Regions from separate parts of the Priestia sp. YIM B13489 genome, predicted to be linked through region 3. Evidence: riboswitches for the same ligand, from Rfam matches in the RefSeq annotation. Region 3 holds a riboswitch; each other region holds the start of a gene.

Region 1 (6,067 bases), 210 kb from region 3:
CGTACGAAGCAAGCAGTAGGCGGTATTACTGCGATGAATGAATCGGTAGATACCCTTATTGTGATTCCAAACGACCGCTTGCTTGAAATTGTCGATAAAAAGACGCCTATGCTTGAAGCATTCCGTGAAGCAGATAATGTTCTTCGCCAAGGTATTCAAGGTATTTCAGATTTAATCGCTGTTCCGGGGCTGATTAACCTTGACTTTGCTGATGTAAAAACAATCATGTCTAATCAAGGATTTGCGCTTATGGGTATCGGACGAGCTTCTGGATCAGACCGGGCAATTGAAGCAGCGAAAAAAGCGATTTCTAGTCCGCTGCTAGATGCATCGATTGATGGAGCAAGAGGCGTGCTGTTGAACATTACGAGCGGCAGCAGCCTGAGTCTTTACGAAGTACAGGAAGCAGCAGATATTGTCACGTCTGCTTCTGATCAGGACTTAAATATGATTTTTGGGTCCGTGATTAATGAAGATTTAAAGGACGAAATGATGGTAACCGTTATTGCTACTGGATTTGATGATGAAGATGTTTCACCATCAGCTTCTACTTCTAGAGTTTCAAGAGCACGCTACTAAATTAAATAACCAGTTTTTATGGTGGCAATTGTTTTTCAATTGCCTTAAAAGGGAATCCGGTGCAAATCCGGAGCGGTCCCGCCACTGTAACAAGGAGCCTTATGTCAAAAAGCCACTGTCTATTTAGAGACGGGAAGGCGGTATAAGGCAATGACTTGAAGCCAGGAGACCTGCCATAAATCGCAGCACACAATAACCTACGAGGATAGGGAGGTGTTTTGGCAGAATCAAAAATAAGATAAACAAGGGATACGTTTATCTGAATTTGTTTTGAAGACAAGCACTTCTTTTTAGAAGTGCTTTTTTTGTGTATTAAAATAGAAGGTGGAAAAATCAATGATAAATAATAAAAAACTCGTATCTATGATATTTCTTGTGTTACTTTGCCTCACTGCTTGCGCTCCTAATGAAGAGAGCATAAGTATAAAAGAAAGAAAGAAAACGGATAAAAGTGTGACGTTTTTATTTAATTTTACATCTGCAACGCTTGATCCTCATACGGATGATAATTATACAGCAGTTCGTGCGGGAGTAGGGGAGACGCTTGTTAAAATCAGCAATGATTTAAAAATAAAGCCCTGGCTTGCTGAAAAGTGGAAAACGGAAGATAACGGTCTTACGTGGACATTTACGATAAGAAAGAATATTACGTTTCAAAATGGTAAAGCGCTAGATGCAAATGCCGTTAAGTCTTCTCTTCAAAGAACGATAGATCAAAGTTATGCGATGAAAAACGCTTTAAATATTAAAGAAATCAAAGCGAACGGTCATGCGCTGACAATTACATTAAAAGAACCAATGCCTAAATTTCCTTCTGAGTTAGTGCATCCAAACACAGCTATTATAGATGTTGATGTTTCTAATATAGCTAAGAAGCCTATTGGCACAGGTCCATTTCAAGTTTTGACTTTCGATCAAGGAAATCAAGTGAAGTTAGAAAGATATGAACATTATTGGAATGGGAAAGTAAAATTGAAAAATGCGATCTTTGCATTTAACGAAGATGCTAATGCGCGAGTTGCGGCTCTTCAGTCCGGAACAGCCGATATTATTTATCGTCCGCCTTTAGAAAGTTTGGGCACTTTACAAACAGATCCGTCTTTTAAGGTAAGTGGAGTACCCAGTGTGCGTACACATTTATTACTTTATAATCAAACCAATGACGCATTAAAAGACGAAAATGTAAGAAAAGCTATCGATACCTTACTGAACCGAAAAGAAATTGTCAGCAGCATCATGAACAATCAAGCGGCAGCAGCTCGAGGTCCATTTTTATCCCAATTTCCTTTTGCTGATAATAATGCTAATGAGCAAAGAGGTATGCCATCTGCTAAAAAATATTTAGAGAAAGCAGGCTATCAAATTAAAAATGACAAAACAATCAAAAATGGAAAGCCATTATCGCTCTCTCTTGTCACATACAGCTCTCTGCCAGAACTTCCTTTGATTGCTCAGCTTATACAGTCTAATGCGAAAGAGTTAGGAATTACTATTAAGATTCATCTCGTTGAGGACAGCGATGAATATGTAATGGCAAAAGACGATTGGGATTTAGCACTGTACAGTCTTATCACTGCACCTAGAGGAGATGCAAGCTATTATTTAAGTACGAACTATTTGCCGGGCGGTGGTTTAAATGCCAGCCGGATTGATGATGAGAAGCTAACAAAAATGATTCAGCAGTTAAATTTAACCGTAGATGACGCAAAGCGAGATCAGTTAGCTAAGCAAGCAACCGCTTTGATTAATGCAGAAATGCTGACGTCATCGATTGTACATCCAAACATTGTTGTTGCTTATAATCAAAAGGTGAAAAACTGGACCACAAATCCAAGCGAGTATTATATGCTGACTCAGCATTTAGACGTAACGCCATAGTCAATATTGTGTTGTTCCTATAGGAAAAAGAGAAAGTATACAATGATAGATCAAAGGATGTGACAGTAAACGTGCAAGAAGTACCAATGTATCAAATTAAAGAAGTAAAAGAAAAGGATGCTGAAGTGATTCAGTTTGTCATGAATATGCGGAATGAGCTATTTCCTATGATGGAAAAAAATCAGCTTCCTGTGGATTTGCTTCATTTTAATGAATATTATGTTCAAGCGAAAGGCGCTGCTTTTTTTGCAGCTGTCACGGAAAATCAACAAGTAATTGGAACAATTGGTTTATACGCTTACGATGGAAGGTTTCATGCATTAAAAAAGCGATATGAACATAAAACTGCAGCCGAGATTGTAAAATGCTATGTCGATCCAGCATACCGGCGTCTAGGCATTGGACAGCAGCTGTTAAAGGCAGTGGAACAATTTGCTCAAAGTCATTTTTATGACACGTTGTATCTGCATACTCATCCTTTTTTACCGGGGGCTATTCCATTCTGGACTTCACAAGATTTTATCGAAAGGCTTGCTGAACAGGATGAGCCATGGAATACGCTGCACATGGACAGAAAAATACAACCGGTCGTAATGTAACGATATTATACAGTAATTACCATAGAATCTAGATAAGAGCTCATGCTATAATGAGCGTACTTACATTTATAGCCTGTAGGGCAAGTCCTTACAGAAAAGAACCGCGTTTCGAATTGGCTGAAACGTGGTTTTTTTCTACGAAAAACAAATAACAAAATATTTTTAAAAATATCTATGAAATCGCTTTCAAAATAATGAAATATATTATATAATTACTAATGTTGTGTTGTACTTTGTTAGTGTTAAATCAATATCCTACATGTGTGAGCCGATTGCCTTATGGTAGTCGGCTTCCTTTTTTATGGTAGAGTCTAAAAGGAAATAGCATTCGTTAAAATGGCTGTAATTGTCATCACAATAGTTGTTCCAAAGGCCCACTTGAAAAGAAACTTTTGATGCTCCCCGAAATCTACTTCAACCAGCCCAATCAGAATGAAAGTAGCGGGTACTAAAGGAGATAGGGGAAACCCAGTTGTGGAATGTCCCAATAAAGCTGCTCGTCCTATTTCTACAGGGTCTACACCAAAATTAGCTGCTGTATGGCTAATAACAGGTAAAATGCCAAAATAATAAGCATCAGGTGAAAATACAAAGCTAAGAGGAAGGCTCGTTATTGCTACAACTAAGGGAAGGTGAGAGCCCAGCCATTCAGGAGTGAGGCTGACAATGGTATTAGCCATGGCATCCATCATTTTTGTTTCTGTAAAAACGCCTGTAAAGATTCCGGCTGCAAAAACCAACGTACTAACCATTACAAAGCTGTTTGCATGACTTAAGATTCTTTCCTGCTGTTCTTTTGGATGAGGAAAATTAACAAATAAAGCAATGGCAAAAGCAATAGCAAATAAAATAGGAATAGGGAGTATGTCTACGACCAAGAGAGTCATTAAGCACAGTGTCAATAAGGCATTAAACCAAAAGAGTCTAGGTGGCTTCCCAGGGGTCTCATGAACTGAAAGCTGTTCAGCAAAAGCCATTGATGAACCTTTTAAATGAATGGTTCCTAAGCGCGCTTTCTCTCTCTTTCCGAGTAGATATGCTGAAAATAAAGTCCACATCAATCCCGCTGCCATAGCTGGAATAAGAGGGTTAAATAGATCTGATACTTCTAATTGCAAACTTGCTGCGGCTCTTACGAGAGGACCTCCCCAAGGAATCATATTCATAACACCTGCGCTTAAACTAATAACACAAGCCAGTATTAGTCGGTTCATTCCCAGTTTTGTGTACAAAGGAAGCAAGGCGGAAACTGTAATTAAAAATGTAGAAGAGCCGTCTCCGTCCAAGCCAACAAGCATTGTAATAACGGCAGTTGCCATTACGACTTTTAAAGGATCGCCTTTCACAATGTTTAGGACACGAGAAATCATAGGATCAAATAAACCGACGTCAATCATTAGTCCAAAATATAAAATAGCAAAAACGATCATAATGGCCGTAGGAGCTACTTTTAAAATACCATTCATCATCATATCGCCCATATGGGCACTAAAACCTCCAATTATACCAAAGAGGATAGCGACAAAAATAAAAGCAACAACCACGGACAAGCGTTTACTGATGACAAGAAATAGAAAAGTCGCAATCATTCCAAACCCTAACAAAGAAAGCATTATCCATCACCTCTTATAAGAGTTAGAAAATTATATTAATTTACATTATAGCATTAGAATTACTGTTAAAGTTTGGTATTTTTAAATAAGATAGCTTCAAACTAAAACTAAAAACCAAAAAAGCCGCCTTATAGGCGACTGGTTTAAGCTAGGTCAGCTGTTATGGACTGCTTTTGAAGGTGATCAGACAGCAGGCTGTAAGCAATAATTTTCTTTTTATACTGTTTTACGACATCGACATGATCATCATAACTGTATACGCATAATCGAACATCTTTTTTTCCTTTTTTCGTATCGATAACCAGTGGAGTTTCACTGTCTTCTAGGTGTTTATAATAGTCCTTATTTCCGTCATGGACATAATATTGTTTTAAAAATGTTGCTTTATTAAAATAATCAATCACTTGCATTTTGTCTTTGCCTTCTAAATGTTTCCCATCAACTGTGACAGTAACGCTTTGGTCATCAAGTGTTGGGTGTAATTGAAATTTAGTCATAAGCCATTTGACCACTGGAGTTGGAAGACACGTTATTAATATTTTGAGTGCACTTACAAGAATGATGGAAAGTAATACAATCCACGTCATAGTTAATCATCTCCGCTATAGTTTAAATGAAATAAGATTACATACTTATTTTACCACAGAGAACATGATTGCTTTTTGTACATTATGTGAACCTTCCTCAGTGAAAAGATGTATATGAAATACGTTTATTTATGCACATTTAGGGAAATATAAAATTATAACAAATACTACATATAAAAAAAGGAGAAAAAATTATGTTGTGGACGATTATTGGACTTTTATTTATTTTTTGGTTATTAGGATTAGTTTTTCATATTGGCGGCGGCATCATTCACATTCTTCTTGTCATTGCAGTGATTGTGCTAATCGTAAAACTTGTGAAACGAATTTAGATATAAAAGGCCTTTCCTTAGGGAAAGGCCTTTTATATGGAGATATTATAAAAACAAGACGTATTTTGATATAAAAAATCATATGCTTCCGTTTCAGAAACTCCTTTGAGACGTGCTATTTCCTCAACGGACTGATGTATCATTGATGGAACCGTTATCTGGTTTTGAAAAGGTCCTTCAAATGGCCACGGACCATCTGTTTCGACCATCAAGTAGTCAAGAGGGTATTCCATGGCAAGCGCTTGGATTTTAGGCTTATATACAATATCAGGTGTAACTGAAATATAGTAACCGTTGTTTTTCATTCGTTCAACGGTTTTTTTAGCTCCTTTGAACCAGTGGAAGTGAGCTTTAGACACGGAATGTTTTTCCAGTAAGTCACACACAATTTCAGCGTCTTCATATACAGCGTGAAGAATTAATGGTTTTCCCCATTTTTTTGAATGAATAATAAAAGCTTCAAGCAGCTCCAAATAGGG
Region 2 (6,067 bases), on a different contig from region 3:
AATAGGTGTGCTTCCTGACTATGCTAACTTTTATGATGAGATGACAGCGCTCAATCATTTGCGCTATTTTTTAAAGATAAACGGCCATCGTTTTTCGAAAGAACACTGTAGTATTGTACTGAAGAAAGTAGGATTAGAAGGACATGAGCATCAGAAAGTTGGAAAGTTTTCATTTGGAATGAAAAAGAAGTTAGGAATTGCTCAAGCAATTGTAGCAGACCCAGATCTTATCTTTTTAGATGAACCAACTTCTGGAGTAGATGTTGAATCTGCTCTTCACATTCATGAACTAATAAGAGAACTCCAAAATCAAGGCAAGACAATTTTTATGACGTCTCATAATTTAAATGAAGTTGAGAAGATTTGTACACGTGTAGCGATTATGAAAAATGGGGTCATTTTAATAGAAGGTACAATGGAAGAGCTGCGCTTTCAATATCAAGCGAAAAAAACGGTGATGATTAAACATGATCCCTACCCAAGCAGCCATAAAGAATATATTCAACAGTTTTTCCGTACGTTGAGTCCCGAAGTTGAATACCATCACATGTACACAAAAGTGATGCTTCAAAAAGAAAGAAATATTCCTCTTATTATTCGCGAATTGATTCAATGCGGCATCGACATTTATCAAGTTCACGTCGAAGAACCTTCTTTAGAGGAAATCTTTTTGCAAAAAAATATTGTGGATCACTCACAGGTGAGTTAATGGGCGAAAGTCCGTTGGTTTACTACTCAGTCTGAATACATTATTTATAAATACCAGTTAGGAAGCTTCTGACAAAAACATGTTCATTTTCTCAAGAAACTGATAAGATAGCTAATGACATTTAAAAATAAGAAAGGATTTCGATTATGTTATCAGCTATTAATTCAGTAGATTATACCATCTTCCACGCGGTGAATCAGTATGCCTCACACGTAAAGCCTCTAGATTCGCTGATGGTATTCTTTGCAGATTATGCCCAGTATGTACTTATCGTTTTACTCGGCTTGTTTTTACTTATTAATAAAAACGGCAGCCGTGTTGTAGCATTTCAAGCTTTGTGTGCTTGTGCCACAGGAGTCATTATCAATAAAGTGATTAGTTTATTTGCTTATCGAGATCGTCCGTTTATCTCTCACCACGTGAATCAGCTTGTTGATCACGCCGCAAATTCTTCATTTCCAAGCGATCATGCTACATCTGCATTAGTTATCACTTTTACCATTTGGCTGCATTTCAAACGTTCAGGACGCATGTGGGTTGTCATGGGCGTACTCATTGCCTTTTCACGCGTATGGGTTGGCGTTCATTATCCATTCGATGTGTTAACAGGAGCCGTTTTAGGCTGCGTGCTGGCGCTGTTTATTCATTATGTTATTTTTAATACGAAACTGATGAGGTCCATTACCAACTTGTCTATTTTTCGAAAATCAGCTTATGACGAACAGTCTCAATATTATTAAGAAAAAGTCGCAAATACGCGGCTTTTTTTATTGGGAAATTTTTAACGTATTTAATACTTGTTTTTTAAAATTAAATTGTGTACAATTAAATCATAGAAACGATAAATAAAAAACTTTTAATAAAATTAATGAAAAAGAGGAGAGGTTTATACATGAAAGCTTTATATGAAACAACAGTCGTTAACACAGGTGGAAGAACAGGAGAAGTTCACTCTTTAGATAACATCTTTAACTTAGACGTTGCAACACCTCCAGCGCTTGGTGGAGAAGCAACAACAGCAACAAACCCAGAGCAGCTGTTTGCAGCTGGATACAGTGCTTGTTTCAACAGCGCGTTAGAATTTATGTTGAAAAAACATAACGTAGAAATCAAAAGCAGTGAAGTAAAAGCTACTGTTCAGCTGCTTCCTGATAAAGCTGATCAAGGAGTGAAAATTGAAGTAGCGCTTGAAGCACATATCGAAGGCTTAGATTTAGAAACAGCGAAAAAATATGTAGACCTAGCTCATTCATACTGCCCGTATTCAAAAGCAATCAGCGGCAACGTAGACGTAACGATAGAAGTAGTTTAATTGCTCTAAAAAGCCCTGCTAAGCATGTAAAGCTTAGCAGGGCTTTTTTATTTGAATTTTCTCTATTCATTTGTAAGCGGTACTAGTATAATGAGGAAGAAAATGAATCATTCGCACAGTTTAGGTGCTCTTACATAGCGTAAGAGGTAACAGGGAATCGAGTGCAAATCTCGAGCGGTCCAGCCACTGTAAGCAGGGAGTTTTCTATCTTATCGTCACTCAAAATGGGGAAGGCGGTAGAAAATGATGATCTCAAGCCAGGAGACCTACCTATTCTGTACACTTGACTCTTCTAGGAAAGAGGCGGTGTATCAAGGTACGCAGTGAGCAATTGCTGTTTATTTTCATATGCCGACACGTCCTCAATTTCTATAGAATTGAGGCTTTTTTACGTTTTATTTTAAAAAAAGGAGTGTAGGAAATGGAAGGTTTATCAGTTTTTTTACTTGTCTTTTTATTAGGAATCAGGCACGGATTGGATGCAGATCACTTAGCTTTTATTGATGGCCAGACCCGATATAATTGGAGAATGGGCAGCCGTTTTGCCCCGTGGGTTGGAACGCTGTTTTCACTAGGTCATGGAGGAATGGTGGCCGTCACGGCCGGGGTGCTGGGCGTGGTGATGAAGAATTTTACGTTTCCTTCATATTTCGATCATTTTGCATCTTGGGTATCCATTATCTCTCTCTTTCTGATTGGAACATTAAACACATATCATTTGCTTCGAACTAAAAATAAAGAAGAAGAGTTTCAGCTGAGCGGATTAAAAGGGAAGTTTATTCCGAAAATCGCAAAAGGAACAACGAATCCTTTTTTAATTATTCTTGTAGGGGCATTGTTCGCTTTAGCAGCCGAAACGGTCAGTCAAACGGCCGTGTGGTCTCTAGCTGCAGGGAACGCAGGCAAGTATACGCCGCTTTTGTTGGGACTAGTGTTTATGTTTGGCATGATGCTTACAGATACAATCGATTCGATGATTGTACATAAAATGGTGAATGAATCGAGTAAATTTGGACAATCTGCTTCCCGCTTGATGGGCTGGGTTATTGTTGTCCTCGCGTATGGTGTGTCGTTCTATTTAGCATTCACTTTCTTTAACCCATGGGCCGAAGTAAACTTTGAAATGGTTGGCGTTATTCTGTTTATTTTTTTAGTGTCTATGTTTGTTTTTGTGAGTGTGAAGTCAAAAGGAAAAAATATTAAAATAAATGTCAATTAGTCAAACGAAAGCTTTAATCTGTTGAAGATTGAAGCTTTTTTGTATGAATTTGTTGAAGTTTATGGCTATTTTCGGTCGGTTATGAATAAGTTAAAGTATTATCTGTATTTAAAGGATGGAAAATTGTCTGAAAACCATTATAATTAAGGATAATTTAAGGTCGTTATGTGAAACGTAGAACATAGTTATACGTAAAATAAATAAAAGCATTTAATGCAAGCAGCAGGGGTTGTTTGGAGGAGGAATTGATTTGAGTCAGGTAATGGTAGAACAAAGCGTGTTTAGTTATTTAAAAGAACACGAACAAGATATGCTTGAAGATTTAATTGGATTTGTGAAAAAAGAATCACCGTCCTACAGTAAAGAGTTAGTAGATCAGTGTGGAATGTATTTAACGCAGCTGTTTCAAAAGCGGTTAGGGGTAGGGTACGAAATCATAGAAGAAAAAGAAGTAGGAAACCACTTGAAATTTACGATTGGAGAAGGAGAAAAGCAGCTTTTAATTATCGGTCATTTTGACACGGTATGGGAAAAGGGAAGGCTGAGTCTAAGAACGGAGGGAAACAAGCTGTATGGTCCGGGAATTTTAGACATGAAAGGCGGCATTGTACAATCTATATGGGCGATTAAAGCGATTCAAGAGCTTGGCTTATCGCTCGATAAAAAAATTGTGTTTTTCTGTAATTCGGATGAAGAGATTGGGTCAATTTCTTCTAAAAAATACATTGAAGAAGAAGCACAAAGAAGTGAAGCAGTGCTAGTAGCGGAACCAGCGGTGGCGGGTTCAGGTGCGTTAAAAACGTCGCGCAAAGGAGCGGGGATTTTCACCGTAAAAGTATGGGGACGAGCAGCACACGCGGGTAATCACCACAAAGAAGGAATCAATGCGATTGAAGAGCTGGCGCGCCAAGTGATTTTCTTGCAGGGCTTAACAGATTATGAAAAAGGTACAACGGTGAACGTTGGGACATTTACGGGAGGCAGCGGTACAAATGTAGTGCCGGAATATGCAGAAGCGCACGTGGATTTACGTGTTTCTACAGAAGAAGAAGCAAAACGCATGACGGATATTATTTTGAATTTAACACCCATTTTAAAAGGGATTAAGCTCGAAGTAACGGGAGGCATGAATCGTCCTCCGATGGTCAAGTCTAAACAAACGGAAGAGCTATTTGAATGCGCTCAGTCAATCGCGGCGAAACTGGGTATGAAATTGGAAGAAGCAGCTGTGGGCGGCGGAAGTGATGGCAATTTTACAGCGGCCATTGGTGTTCCCACGCTGGATGGATTAGGAGCATGCGGAAAAGGAATACATGCAGAATATGAACATATTCAAATTGATACGTTGTCCGAGCGTTCTTCTTTATTTGCGAATTTGCTGCTGCAAATATAAAAAAAGCCCGCCTTAAACGGCGGGGACTAATCTTAAAGCTTATATTGGGAGAGTATAAGCTTTCTTTTTTTATTTACTGCTTTCTTCTTGAAGAGAAAAGGCAGTTTCTTTCTTTTTGAATACCACTGCATCAAGAGCAAGGAACTGGCTTCCTGCAAGAAATAAGTGAGCAGACATGGCAATTAAGGCAATATCAAATTCAAACCCGCCAACAAATCCGCTTTTAAGCTTGGCTGTAAAAATGGCGCCAAGCATAACTGCCACAAATAAAGCAGATACGACTCTTGTTGCTAGGCCAAGAATAATAAGAATCCCACCTACAAGTTCAATGGTTGCAACAATATATGCCATGAAACCAGGGATTCCTAAGCTATCGAAGAACCCTACTGTATTTTCAATCCCGCCTTGCCATTTTTGAAAGCCGTGTACTAAAAATGTAAAACCTAATACTAAACGAATAATAAGTGAACCAATTTCGACGTTTTTATTCACTTTACTTCCTCCTTTAAGTGTATTTGAAAAACACTACATTATGTAGTGTGAAAGCCCGAAAAAAGAAATGTAGCAATTAAATCAGAAAGTCTTTCTTATTTGGATAATTTTATAACATTATGAACATCACACTACACATTGTAGTGTGATGTTTGTCCTCAGTCAAGAGGAAATATAAAATTAGACCATTTGGCATACAAAAATTTTCTGAAGAGCACTTGAAAAATCCTTTAATTATGTACAAGTTAGTCCCTTATTTTCAATCTTATTCTCCAACATGCTATACTGATGGCGGAGGTGTTACGATGCGTTTAGAAAATAAAAGAGTTATTGCGCTTGTTAGTGCAGACTTTGAAGATCTAGAACTATGGTATCCAGTGATGCGTCTTCGAGAAGAAGGAGCAGAAGTACATTTAGTTGGAGAAAAAGCAAACGAAACGTACATGGGGAAATACGGTGTTCCAGCCGTATCGGACTACGCGTTTAAAGATGTTGATCCAGCTGAATATGATGCTATTTTAGTACCTGGGGGCTGGGCGCCGGATAAACTGCGCCGCTATCCTGAAGTAATTGAAATGGTTCGTCATATGGATGAACAGCAAAAGCCAATCGGCCAAATCTGCCATGCAGGATGGGTATTAATTTCTGCAAAAATCTTAGATGGCCGAAACGTAACAAGTACGCCAGGAATCAAAGATGATATGGAAAATGCGGGAGCTATTTGGCATGATGAAGCAGTCGTAATCGACGGCCACATTATTTCAAGCCGCCGTCCGCCAGACCTTCCTCCTTATGCAAAAGCATTTGCTGATGTACTAGCAGAGCAATAAGAAAAAAGCCGAAACCACATTGGTTTCGGCTTTTTTATAAGATCTGTTAAAAAAAGAAATGATAAAGTAAATAAAAAGTATCATTAAAAAAGCGAGCAGATGCATCTGCTCG
Region 3 (6,067 bases):
TCCGTAATAAACGGAGCTGAAATGACGGGACCGTTCACATATCCGATTATTTCTTCATTTTCTTGAGCGATAATAAACGTATCAGGAATAGTGTTGATCCGCGTGATAAATGCATCTTTTGAGGCAGCTTCTGCAGGTGTAAAGCCTTTGTTTTCTAACGTAATTAATTGGTTTAAATCTTTTTCCTCCACTTGTCTTATAATCATTGGAACGTTTCCTTTCATTATGTATTTTCTTTTTTCTCTAAAAGCTTCTATTACATATAACTATCTCTTTCTACTATATATAAAAATGCCCAAACAAAAAAGGATTGACCTCTGCATCATACAGAATTCAACCCTACTTCGCTTTTTAATTAACATCTTGATTATTTGATAAATGCTCCAAACGGCTTGCCCACCGGAAGCACAATTCGACCATAGTGAGTATTTAATACAGCCGCTGCAGATCCATAGAATGAAAACAGAGCAATCAATAGCTCTGACACTGCTGCTAGTAAGTGCGTGTATTCATATGCCACACCAAATGTACTTAGCGATAATCCAATGAATAAGAAATCAATTAACACAAAAATAATAAATAATACTTTATGAGTGCCCATTGCTCCAACTGTCATAAAAACGCTGAAAATCAAGTAGCCGACAAAAGCAAATGCGAGCTGCTTTGGATCCGCTTCTTTTGCGAGCGCTTCTCCAAATGCTCCAAGCTGAATAAGCCATGTCATAGCTACACCTAGCCAAAATAACCCGAAGGCACCAAAAGCAGTTGCGCCGAAGGTATTATTATGTTTGAAATCTTGCATAGACGCGATTAACTGTCCTATTCCGCCTAAAAAAACCGCCCATGGCAATACCAATGAAACACCATCGGTTACCCCAAGCTTTTGAAACGATGCAACAAGTGTCACCATGGCAAGTCCGAATAGACCTAGCGCTGATGGATCCGCTGTTACAATTTTAACGTGCTGCGTGCTGTTGTTACTCATGTTGTACCTCCCTGATTTTAAAAACACCTTTAAAAAGATACAAAAATGTACGGGAAGTGTCAATGGATATTTTTGGCCTTTTAAAATCCCATAAGACCAAGCAGTGTAGCGGTTACACTGCTTGGCCTTTACTTTCTTATTATTAAACGTTTTGTAATAAATTTTTTCTGGTTTGTTTTGCAGACTCAACCATCACTTTTAAAGCTTCAACCGTCTCGCTGATTCCTCTTGTTTTAAGGCCGCAGTCGGGATTAATCCAAAATAATGCAGGATCAAGCACCTTTAGAGCGCGGTCAATGTTTCGCTGAAGCTCTTCAAGCTTCGGTACGCGCGGGCTGTGAATATCATATACGCCAAGTCCAATTCCTTGATTGTACGTATGTTTTTCAAACGCATAAATTAATTCACCGTGGCTTTTAGACGTTTCAATGGAAATCACGTCGGCATCCAGCGCTTTAATCGCATCAATAATCTCTTCGAATTCTGAATAGCACATATGCGTGTGAATTTGCGTCTCGTTTTGCACCGATACCGTCGCTAGCTTGAACGCATACACCGCAGCATTTAAGTAGCTGTCCCAGTTTTCTCGTTTTAACGGCAGTCCTTCACGCAGCGCCGGTTCATCTACTTGAATCATTGAAATGCCCTGACTTTCAAGTGCTTCTACTTCTTTTCTAAGAGCAAGCGCAATTTGATTTGCGACGTCGTAGCGCGGGATATCATCACGCACAAACGACCAGTTTAAAATCGTAATCGGACCCGTCAGCATTCCTTTAAGCGGCTTATTTGTTAGAGACTGTGCGTAGACCGTTTCTTTGATCGTCATCGCCTGCTCATACGATACATCTCCGTAAATAAGCGGCGGCTTCACGCAGCGAGAACCGTAAGATTGCACCCAGCCAAACTTCGTAAACTGAAAGCCTCCTAATTTCTCACCGAAGTATTCGACCATATCCGTACGCTCAAACTCTCCGTGCACAAGGACATCTAAGCCGATGTTTTCTTGAATTTCAATCCATTTTTTTATTTCCTCGTTAATGTACGCTTCATATGCTTCATCGCTTAACTCGCCTTTACGCCATTTTAGACGCTCTTTTCGCACTTCTTTTGTTTGCGGAAAGCTTCCAATCGTGGTCGTTGGAAGAAGCGGCAGTTGAAACGCTTCTTGCTGAACGCGCTGACGTACGTCAAACGGCGCTTGTCGCTCTGCTTTATAGCTGTGCAGCTGCTTCAGCTCTTTTTGCACATCTTGACAATTTCGAAAAGATGATCCATTTAATGCTTGAATTGCCTGCTTGCTTACGCTTATTTCTTCTTCTATTGCTTCTTTTCCTTGCTGCACCGCTTTTGTTAACAGCGTAATTTCCTTTAGCTTTTCATCTGCAAAAGAGAGCGCATTTTTCAATACTGGATCAATCGTCTCTTCATTTTTCACCGTGACAGGAACATGTAGCAGACTTGATGAAGGCTGAAGAATCAAACGGTCTTTTGATACGGCTTCTTCAATTTCACTGATCGTTAAAAGCTGCTCGTCCAAATTTTCACGCCAAATGTTTCGTCCGTCAATCACTCCTGCTGCCAGCACTTTATCAGTTGGAAAACCATATTTATTAAGGGCAGTGAGATTTTCGCCTCGGTCATGCACAAAGTCTAAACCAATTCCTTCAACAGGAAGAGACACGACTTCTTTATAGTAATCAACGCTGTCAAAATACGTTTGTAAAATGACTTTTACATTCGGTGCTGCTTCCTTCAAAGCTTGATAGACTTCTTTGTAAAGCGCCAGGTCTTCTTTTGATAGCGTTGTAGCTAAAACCGGCTCATCTATTTGTACCCACTCTACTCCTTCTGCTTGCAGCTCCGCTAAGATAGTTGCATAAAGCGGAACAAATTGTTCAACTACTTCTTTAAACTCACTTTTTTTATATCCTTTTGACAGCTTCACAAATGTTACTGGACCTAAAATAACGGGCTTGCCTTCAATATTCAGCTTCTGTTTTGCTTCTTTGTAAAATTGAAGCGGGCGATTTTCTACAAGTGCCGGCGTACATTCCTCAAGCTCTGGTACGATATAGTGATAATTTGTGTTAAACCATTTTGTCATCGTAGAAGCTACCGCACCTTTTGTTCCTCGCGCGATGTCAAAATACGTTTCAAGCGATACCGGTCCCCCGTCATAATCAAAGCGCTTTGGCACTAGACCAAACATAGCGGCTGTATCTAACACGTGATCGTATAAGCTAAAATCGCCGACTGGAATCAATTCAATTCCTGCGTCACGCTGTTTTTTTAAATGCCCTAGACGAAGAGACTCAATTTCCTGCAAAAAGATATCTTTCTCTAGTTTTCCTGCCCAAAACTGCTCAAGCGCTTTTTTCCATTCTCGTTTTTCACCAATTCTTGGATAACCTAAGTTTGAACTTTTTACACTGCTCATTTTTTCCACTCCCTGTATATTTTTTATCGGTAAACTAAAAAATCTCTCTTTTCGAAATGAAAAGAGAGATGATACGCATACTTAACTAAAGTTGAGATAGCCTGTTTTTCTCAACACGTATTCCTCACTCCTCTCTATATCCCGTAGAGCTTAAGTGCATACAACAGGCAGGTCTCCTGACTTAGGTTCATCGCTTCCTATCCCTTCCCATTTCAACATGAAACAGTGGTTAATAAGTTGCTCCCCATTACAGTGGCGGGACCGCGCCGGCTTTTCACCGGTCTTCCCTTTTAAGCTGCGTACATTCGTTACACAGCACCTGATGCATTTTTATAAAATTGTTCATTCAAAACATATTCACATAAAATAAAAAGCCTCTCTATCACGAATAGAGAGGCATAGTATCTATGAAATCCTCTCTTATTTTTCAAAGCTGTACGCTTTGCAGGATGTAGCACCTTTTCAACAAGAATGTTAAATGGTTGCCGGGCTTCACAGGGCCAGTCCCTCCGCCTCTCTCAATAAGAGTTTTAATTGTTTATAATATTTTGAATGTAGAGTCATCTTAACACCTTACATTTATGCTGTCAAAAGAAATTTCAAAAAAATTAGTTTTTAGGAGGCGCTGACGCTAACTTTTGCCTTAACAATTTGTAATCATCTTTTCGGTGCGTTTCGATTAAATCTTTTGCCCCTTGGTGATATCCTGACGAATAAATGTACTCTACCGCTGTTTCGATAAGCTTTCTTTTTTCTTCGGCACACTCCCGGTCCATTAAGGGGAACAGTCTACCTAAAAGGTCATTTAAATCTTCCTTGATAAAACGATCAAGTCCTTCTTGCATCTTTTCGTTTGCCATGATTGCTCCTCCATTTGCTGTGTATGTTCTAAGCCTCTATAAACAGGCATTTCACTGTAAATTTTAAGATAAAGTTAAGTCATTAAACAGTATATCAAGTGAATGTTTTTCTTTAATTACATATGTAATACAAATATATGACAAATATAGAGAATATATCATCATTCATTATCTATTATAACGTTTGACTGAGCCTTCTGCTACAAGGTTTCGTTAAGAGTTATGCACATTTTTCCAAAAGAGGTTGAGACATCACCAAATGAATCCACTCTAAAGGCAAATGGAATACATGAGCTGAATCGCTTGTGACACCGCAGTTGATTTCCGTACAAGACTTCGCTTCCCGCAGGAGTCTTCGTCTTGTCCTCCAATCACCTGCTAGAAAGACCTATACACATGAAACCTACGTTTGCCTTAACAAAAAAACGAACCACTAATCACACATCTTGATCGATGATTCGTTTCACTTCGTCTAAAACCCTTTTGTTCCAGCCTCTTTTTTTGAACCTAGCTTTCTACTTTCTTGTTTTTACAAACAATTTCTTCGAGGTCGTCCAAAATCCTTCCAAAGAAGAGGACCTAAAATGTCGTACCTGCTTACAAAAAATTCCGTAAAATTATAATTATTTAAAATTAAAGGCGGCTCAAAATCAAGGGGAGCGCCGGCGCCTCCTGACAATACAAAATCAGTGCCTCTTCCAAGCGTAAACGACCCGTTTCTGTTTTTTCTAATAAACTGCTCGTCATACGCATGCACGTGGCTGACTAACACTTTTTTCACGCGGTGTTCTTGAATTAAATCAAAAAATTCTTGACTTTGAGGAGTCGTTACAGGAAACCCTTCAAGATTTGACCACCGGCCAATATTTGGCTGCGCATGCATAGCTACAACGGTATTACGAGGAGCATCCTCTAGCTGCTGCTCTAAATAATTCAGCTCTCTATCTGTAAATCCATATATTTTATTCTTGGGACTGATGACATTATTTAATGCGATGCACCGGAAGTTGAAGACAGGAATATCAATGACCCAGTGTACTTTTCCGATAGTGGCTCTGAAGTTTTCGAGATTGCTTTCATCAAGGTACAGTTCATCATGATTCCCTACGCATACAAACATAGGAATGTTCGGGGCGATTTTTTCAACAACCTTAACAAAGTGCTCCAAATACTCTTTTTTCCCTGTATAGACGGTGTCTCCCCCATGAATAATAAACAGCGGGTTCAATTCCACCGCCTTTTTTAACACAAGCTCAAATTCACCGCTCATCGTGAAACAATTATCGTTTGGTCCGTCACCTCTGCTGTCTCCCATAAAAACAAAGTTAAATGGATCTCTCGGATTTAATTGTTTAATTCTTTGCTTTAATAACTTTTCAGAACGTTCATGAAGCGTCAAATTCATCAACTAGTTAATCCCCCTATTAATAAATAAATTTAGTTAAAAGTAAACAAGCTTACTTATTTATATGAGAATTTGTTGATGATGGTCACTACCTTCTTGTAAGCAGAACGCACATTTAGCTTTCGTTTTAGAAATTGCTAGTTATGAATATCTATTAAAGTCTACATTATGATAAGCTAACCTATCTTTCCATTTTATTAGGCACTAATAGGACAGGGTAAAAGATGAACTCTCTGTATCTACTAATAAGAAAGAGGCTGGGGACAAACAAAGGCCGACATGAGCTGAACCGCTTGTTCCCCCGCAGTTGATTTCCGTGCAAGGCTTCGCTTTCCGCGGGCGGCCGATGAGCCTCCTCGTCGCTTGTGCGCCTGCGGGGT

Evidence for each region. A riboswitch is a leader RNA that binds a small molecule or an ion and turns the genes downstream of it on or off. The one in region 3 is predicted to bind cobalamin.
Region 1: another riboswitch for cobalamin. It lies ahead of nikA (nickel ABC transporter substrate-binding protein); the one in region 3 lies ahead of metE (5-methyltetrahydropteroyltriglutamate--homocysteine S-methyltransferase).
Region 2: another riboswitch for cobalamin. It lies ahead of ACFX4W_RS07535 (HoxN/HupN/NixA family nickel/cobalt transporter); the one in region 3 lies ahead of metE (5-methyltetrahydropteroyltriglutamate--homocysteine S-methyltransferase).

What each region holds. Positions count from the first base shown of each region.
Region 1 covers NZ_JBHZOQ010000036.1:278,163-284,229, forward strand. Annotated here, with positions in the region: gene ftsZ (cell division protein FtsZ) at 1-579, shown strand, start outside; cobalamin riboswitch at 582-771, shown strand; gene nikA (nickel ABC transporter substrate-binding protein) at 916-2,457, shown strand; gene ACFX4W_RS03280 (GNAT family N-acetyltransferase) at 2,529-3,056, shown strand; gene ACFX4W_RS03285 (CitMHS family transporter) at 3,368-4,669, opposite strand; gene ACFX4W_RS03290 (YfmQ family protein) at 4,813-5,256, opposite strand; gene ACFX4W_RS03295 (lmo0937 family membrane protein) at 5,451-5,588, shown strand; gene ACFX4W_RS03300 (TatD family hydrolase) at 5,621-6,067, opposite strand, start outside.
Region 2 covers NZ_JBHZOQ010000053.1:303,744-309,810, reverse strand. Annotated here, with positions in the region: gene ACFX4W_RS07550 (ABC transporter ATP-binding protein) at 1-709, shown strand, start outside; gene ACFX4W_RS07545 (undecaprenyl-diphosphatase) at 856-1,449, shown strand; gene ACFX4W_RS07540 (organic hydroperoxide resistance protein) at 1,602-2,021, shown strand; cobalamin riboswitch at 2,127-2,309, shown strand; gene ACFX4W_RS07535 (HoxN/HupN/NixA family nickel/cobalt transporter) at 2,443-3,240, shown strand; gene ACFX4W_RS07530 (M20 family metallopeptidase) at 3,470-4,633, shown strand; gene ACFX4W_RS07525 (DoxX family protein) at 4,703-5,125, opposite strand; gene ACFX4W_RS07520 (type 1 glutamine amidotransferase domain-containing protein) at 5,431-5,955, shown strand; gene ACFX4W_RS07515 (hypothetical protein) at 6,002-6,067, opposite strand, start outside.
Region 3 covers NZ_JBHZOQ010000036.1:70,851-76,917, reverse strand. Annotated here, with positions in the region: gene ACFX4W_RS02225 (GNAT family N-acetyltransferase) at 1-224, opposite strand, end outside; gene ACFX4W_RS02220 (acetate uptake transporter) at 368-985, opposite strand; gene metE (5-methyltetrahydropteroyltriglutamate--homocysteine S-methyltransferase) at 1,128-3,422, opposite strand; cobalamin riboswitch at 3,572-3,760, opposite strand; SAM riboswitch class I at 3,840-3,950, opposite strand; gene ACFX4W_RS02210 (hypothetical protein) at 4,031-4,282, opposite strand; gene ACFX4W_RS02205 (metallophosphoesterase family protein) at 4,812-5,687, opposite strand; gene ACFX4W_RS02200 (hypothetical protein) at 5,930-6,067, opposite strand, start outside.